Pontibacter liquoris: one gene and its partner. The protein of the gene in region 1 binds, or shares a complex with, the protein of each later gene. Links are inferred from orthologs where the notes say so. Each region holds a gene or a part of one and is shown on either strand. Other genes may lie near its edges. The genes, in order: rny and pfkA.

The links.
Region 2: rny (region 1) and pfkA share a complex: the UniProt entries of both Bacillus subtilis proteins name them as parts of the possible RNA degradosome complex. The link is inferred for Pontibacter liquoris from one-to-one orthologs.

What each region holds. Positions count from the first base shown.
Region 1 is NZ_JALEBG010000001.1:264,396-267,567, forward strand. What follows is about bases 1-2,846. They hold rny (ribonuclease Y), read left to right. Parts: upstream 1-548; coding sequence 549-2,144; downstream 2,145-2,846. Other genes in these bases: LWL52_RS01040 (hypothetical protein), read left to right, coding at 1-66; LWL52_RS01045 (cell division protein ZapA), read left to right, coding at 145-432. Outside these bases: LWL52_RS01055 (Dps family protein), read right to left, coding at 2,928-3,172. UniProt on the Bacillus subtilis protein: Endoribonuclease that initiates mRNA decay. Initiates the decay of all SAM-dependent riboswitches, such as yitJ riboswitch. Involved in processing of the gapA operon mRNA, it cleaves between cggR and gapA.
Region 2 is NZ_JALEBG010000001.1:932,526-935,820, reverse strand. The notes cover bases 79-3,047. They hold pfkA (6-phosphofructokinase), read left to right. Parts: upstream 79-1,061; coding sequence 1,062-2,033; downstream 2,034-3,047. Other genes in these bases: miaA (tRNA (adenosine(37)-N6)-dimethylallyltransferase MiaA), read right to left, coding at 2,128-3,027; LWL52_RS03765 (TerB family tellurite resistance protein), read right to left, coding at 311-739; LWL52_RS03770 (hypothetical protein), read right to left, coding at 79-219. Outside these bases: more of LWL52_RS03770, read right to left, coding at 1-78; LWL52_RS03750 (PAS domain S-box protein), read left to right, coding at 3,244-3,295. UniProt on the Bacillus subtilis protein: Catalyzes the phosphorylation of D-fructose 6-phosphate to fructose 1,6-bisphosphate by ATP, the first committing step of glycolysis.

The DNA of each region.
Region 1 (3,172 bases):
TTAAAGCTCAAACTAAACGAATACATAAGAGAAATCGATAAGTGTATTGCTTACCTGCAGGACTAAAACCCTGCGCGAGTAGGGGCCTGTGAAGGCCCGAAAGCCAGGAGAACCCGGTAAGCTTAACCATTAAAAACGCAACGGATGAGTGAATTAGCAATCAAGATTCGCATCGCGGAACGCGAGTATCCGATGCGGGTGAAAGAAGAAGAGGAAGAAAGGCTGCGGGTAGTAGGCAAACTGCTAAACGAGCGCTTGCGCTTCTTTAAAGACCAGTTTGGGATACAGGAAAAACAGGATTTGCTGGCCATGGTGGCCTTTGAAACCATGGTAGACAAGCTGAAGCTGGAAGATGAGAAAAACGCTCATCAGACCAAAGTAGACCAGCAGCTCAACTTGCTCGACGACCTTTTATCTGCTGCTACCAAATAGCAGGCCGCGCCTCCTTACCGGCTGGCGCCGCTTACACTTCGTTTAGGCTTTAAAGCCATACTTTGTTTTTTGCAGGAACTGCTAGGTGTTTTTATAAACCATAAAAGCAATTAGCTATGTCCATTCTTTATATTTTATTAACCGCTCTTGTTGCGCTCACTGCGGGCGTCTTCATTGGGCGTATGCTGCTGCAGAAAGTGTACAAGCAGCAGGAAGAAGTCGCCCGCCAGACCGCTAAAACCATCATTCGCGAAGCCGAACTGAATGGCGAGAGCATCAAGAAAGACCGCATCCTGGAAGCCAAGGAGAAATACCTGAAGCTTAAGTCGGAGTTCGAGGAGGAGATGAATAAGAAAAAGAACATCATCATCCAGAACGAAAACAAGGTAAAGCAGCGCGAGCAACTGGTAAACAAGCAAATGGAGCAAACCAAGCGCCTCGAAACGGAGCTTGCCAAGGAAAAAGAACAGCTTGCCGCCCAGCTCGACAAAGAAAAGGAGCACTTGCACGCCCAGATGGAGCAGTTGAAAAAGCGCCGGGAAGAAGTAGAGCAGCAGCACCAGGAAATTGTGGACCAGCTGGAAAAAATTGCCGGCCTGACCGCCTCCGAAGCGCGCGAGCAGCTGGTGGAAGCCCTCAAGAGCGAAGCCCAGACACAGGCCTCCTCGCACATCAAAGACATTGTGGCCCAGGCCAAGCTCACTGCTACCAAGGAAGCCAAAAAGATCGTGATCGAGACCATCCAGCGCACGGCGGCAGAGCATGCCATCGAAAACTGCGTGTCGGTATTCAACATCGAAAGCGACGACATCAAAGGCAAGATCATCGGTCGTGAAGGCCGTAACATTCGTGCCCTTGAAGCGGCTACTGGCGTGGAGATCATCGTGGACGATACGCCGGAAGCCATCATCATTTCTGGTTTTGACCCGGTTCGCCGCGAGATTGCCCGTTTATCCTTGCACCGCCTGGTAGCCGACGGTCGTATTCACCCGGCCCGCATCGAGGAAGTGGTCGCCAAAACACGCAAGAACATCGAGGAAGAGATCGTGGAGATCGGCGAGCGCACCGCCATCGATCTGGGTATTCATGGCTTGCATCCGGAACTGATCAAGATGGTGGGCCGCATGCGTTTCCGCTCGTCTTACGGGCAGAACCTGCTGCAGCACTCGCGCGAAGTAGCCAACCTTTGTGCCACCATGGCCGCCGAGCTGGGCCTGAACGTGAAACACGCCAAACGCGCCGGTTTGCTGCATGACATTGGCAAGGTTACGCCGGATGAGCCGGAACTGCCGCACGCCATTATTGGTATGGAGCTGGCCAAGAAGTATAAGGAGCATCCGGATGTGGTAAACGCCATTGGTGCCCACCACGACGAAGTGGAAATGACAGCAATGGTATCGCCACTGGTGCAGGCCTGTGACGCGATTTCCGGTTCCAGACCAGGTGCCCGCCGCGAGATCATGGAATCCTACATCAAGCGTTTGAAGGAGCTGGAAGAAACAGCTATCTCGTTTGAAGGTGTTAACCAGTGCTACGCCATCCAGGCCGGCCGTGAGCTGCGCGTAATGGTGGATGCCGATAACGTAACCGATGATAAAGCTGCTCAGATCTCCTTCGACATCTCGCAGAAGATCGAGAAAGAGATGCAGTACCCGGGCCAGATCAAGATCACGGTGATCCGGGAGATGCGCGCCATTAGCTACGCTAAGTAGTATTTGAGTATAAATTAAGGTTAAACCGCCTGCTACAGCTTTTGTAGCAGGCGGTTTTGTTTTGTTATGATCGGGTTATACTTGGTAAGGGACATGTGTAGGTAGCAATTGTACTTCTTCAATTAAAGTCGTTCCGGCTATACTTGATAGCTGGCTGTATTCCTCAGGTTTATACTTTGGCTATACTTGGTAGCTTGTGTTTGATGTGGCAGTTTATACTTCCTGCTATACTTGCTAACCAGCTGTTTTGCTCAGTCTTATACTTGCCTTGTTTCATTTCTGGCTTTGAAGCGCTCCAAGCCCGCGGGGGCTCGTCCTTGCGTTTCGCGCTGCTTTCATTTCCTGCCTTCGTACCTCAGGCTGCCTCACTATCGTTCGTCACCGGAAATTCTCGAGGCGCTTAACCCAAGGACTGGGATCATTTTCGATAGCTCAGCTTTATACTATGCAACTTGAACCAAGTCCCCCTTTGAAGGGGGTAGGGGGATGTTCTTCATTCACCAAGCTACTTATACTTCAGCGCAAGTATAAACTTCCTCGTCATGCCTTTTTGCTTTTGTCATCCTGAAAAGGATCTTGGTGGAAAGGAAACGAAGCCAAAACAACAGAGCTTATCCCTTAGCTAAAGTAGTGGCCGGCTCCCCTCCTTAGATAAGGAGGGACAAGGGGTGGTTGGACCCGGTCCTGAACACCGACAGATCTATAAGGCAGGCGGCCAAGTACGTGCAGACGCCTTTTTAGACTTGTTCTACCGGGCAGCAAGCCAAAGTAGCTGCTACGCTGTTAACTAAGAAAAGCATTCAGCATCCAGAGGATTTTCTCGTTTTCGTTGATATCCTCGCTGAGCATACCTACTGTACCCTCATCGCCTTTATCGGCGGCCAGGATCAGCAGCTCGCGCTCCAGGTTAATGAGCGTGGTCAGGTTTTGATGGGTTGCAGTCACCGTCTCCTTGTCGCCGCTCAGGTTGCTTGTTTCCTGTATGGTCGACACTCGGATGTAATCGGTAAACGTGTGCAGGGGCTTCT
Region 2 (3,295 bases), 670 kb from region 1 along the record:
GAGGGCAATGCCCGTCGTCACAAACGTTAGAATGAACTTGCTCACGCGAATAGCATAGAGTTTATCGGCATGGGAAATATACATACGGCCCAGGCGGATGTAGAGCAAAAACAGCAGAACGGCCCCGATAATGCCGATGCACCAGAATGCCCCGAACCGCATCAGAAACTCGATCGGTAATTGCCGGTAAAGGTGCGACATCACCGTGGCGTCGCGCATGAGGAACTGTGAGCCAATAAGTAAAAAAAGGCAACCGTAAAAAATAAGCAAAACATTGCTGTCAGGCCGGGTAGCTTTCATTCAGAAAAAATTAATAGTTAAGGAACGACTGGGCTTCGTGTTTAATGTCTTCGCGCGACTGCCCGTCTTTCACTCCCAGCGAGATCTTACGCACCAGCACCCCGACCACGGTCTTTTTAAAGCCAAGGCGGGCGGCCATGTTGATACAGAAATCCATTTCCGTTTCGTCCACAATGCCGTCGGCCAGCATCATCTCCACCAAATCATAGATCTGGTCGAAGCGGTCAGAGTCGTTGGTGGGGAGTTGTGGCTCAATCTTTTCAGCATTGGACAAAATATGACGAACATCGCTGGCTTTCATACCATTCTTCTTGCCTATCGACACAATAAAATTGATCTCAGCAGGGTCCAGGTGGCCGTCTATTTTGGCAAGGGCACCCAGATTGGTGATATGACTTTTTAATCTTTTTGTCTCTTCGCTTTCAAAAAAACCAAACATACGTTGCCTCTCTATTTTAAAATCTATTAATTCGTGATTGATATCGTTGCGTTAAATATTATTGCATCTTAAAGTGATGTGTTGGGACTCCAGCTATAAAAGCCAGATAATCCTGCCAACTGCTGGCTTTCACCTTTCTATGCAGCTATTACATACGGTTTTCTATATTTTTGGAGGCATGCGAACGCATTTTTTTTACTTGAACCTTACCTGCGATAGAAATACGACGAATTATATTCCTTTATTGCGGCAAGAGAAAACAAAAGCGAAGCAGCCTGCCAGGCAAATTACAACTAAGCTACATAACACATAAAACGCTATCATGAAAAAGATAGGTATTTTTACCTCCGGTGGCGACTCTCCGGGAATGAACGCCTGCATCAGAGCGGTTGTGCGCACAGCCATATACCACGGGTTAGAGGTATATGGCATCCAGCGCGGATACAATGGCATGATCAAAGGCGATATATTTAAGATGGAGTCTCACTCCGTAAGCAACATTATTCAGAAAGGCGGCACGATCCTGCGCTCAGCCCGCAGCAAGGACTTCCTGACCAAGGAAGGCCGCCAGACAGCCTATGACCAACTGAAGAAACACGGCATTGATGGCCTGATCGCCATTGGCGGTGACGGCACCTTTACCGGCGCCAATATCTTTTACGAAGAATTCGGCATCCCTACCATCGGCGCGCCAGGCACCATCGACAACGACCTTTACGGAACCGATTATACCATTGGCTACGATACGGCTGTGAACACAGCGCTGGACGCCATCGACAAGATCCGCGATACGGCAGACAGCCACGACCGCGTTTTCTTTATTGAAGTGATGGGCCGTGACTCGGGTTATATTGCCATTCCATGTGCCATTGGCGGTGGGGCGGAGATTGTGATGATCCCGGAATCGGAAACCAACATTAATACCGTGGTAGATGCACTGCGCACAGGCTGGAGCCGTTCTAAAACATCCTTTATCGTGATTGTGGCGGAGGGAGATGTGGCTGGCCACGTAACCGAGATTGCCAACAAAGTACAGGATGCCCTGCCGCACATGGATGCCCGCTGCACTATTCTGGGCCACGTGCAACGCGGTGGCGCACCAACCGCTGCAGACCGCATGCTGGCCAGCCAGTTAGGTATTGCCTGCGTAGATGGCCTGCTTACAGGGCACACCAACGAAATGGCTGGCATCATTAATGGCGAGCTGGTATATACGCCCTTTATCGATACCATTACCAAAATAAAGCCTATTAACCCCTACTATCTGCGGATGGTGGATATCCTGTCGGTATAGCGCCGGCGCCAGGCAGCAAGTATGAATTATGAATGAAGTGAAAAGTAACATCTGAAAAGCTGTTATTCTTTTCCTTCCATTCATAAATTCTGATTCAGCGTTCCGCTTTTATAAATTGAATTATCTCCTCCCATTGCCCGGGATGAAACCAGGTATAGCCGGCATCTTTGTTGAACCAGGTGAGCTGCCGCTTTGCATAGCGGCGACTGTTGCGTTTTAATAACCGCACGGCCTCTTCCCAGCCATACGCCCCCTCCAGGAAATCAAACAGTTCTTTATACCCTACGGTTTGCAACGCATTGTGCCGGCGGGAAGGATACAGGTTTTTTGCCTCTTCCAGCAGCCCCTGCGCCAGCATCTGGTCCATGCGCTGATCGATGCGCTGATAAAGCTCGGCGCGGTCGCGGGTAAGCCCTATCTTAATTGTTTGAAAGGGGCGCGCCTGCTTTTCCTTTTTCCTGAACGACGAGTAGGGTTGCCCGCTGGACAGGCATACTTCCAGTGCCCGCATTACCCGTTGGGGGTTCGCCTGGTCCACCTGTGCAAAATAAGCCGGGTCGCGCTCCTGTAGCTGCGCCAGCAGTGGTGCAAGCCCCTGCTCCGCTAGCAGCGCAGTCAGCTTTTGGCGCACTTCCGGGGCAGCATCAGGCATATCATCCATTCCTTCCAGCACCGCCTGCACGTATAAGCCCGACCCTCCGGTCAGGATCACCACATCGTGCCGGGTAAAGAGCTGCTGCAGCAAGGCCAGCACATCCTGCTCATACATGCCGGCACTATATTCCTGGGCAATGCTATGGGAGTCCACAAAATGATGGCGGATGCCCTGTTGCTCCTCCGGGGTAGGTTTGGCAGTACCGATCAGCATTTCCCGGTAAAACTGCCGCGAATCGGCCGAGATGATTTCAGTGTGATAGTGGCGGGCCAGTTGCACACATAAGGCTGTTTTGCCCACGGCGGTAGGGCCTACTACTACGATCAGGTGCTTTGGCATCGTTATTTTCTATCCGTGTAGCTTGTATAGGCGCGAGCCGCGAGGCTTTCAGATTCACACCCCTGAAGCGGAAAGGCACTGAATTCTTATTCTCCGACACTTGTTTCACCTACAAGCGTATTTCACTTGCAAATTTATAGTATAAATCGTAAACTTTGTTCTTATGAAGCAGCCGGAGCGCTTCATCTATAACAAGTACTGTTTCAACCACCTACAATGCCATACATACCGAACCGCCATACCCAGAATGAGCTACACCAGCACGCAA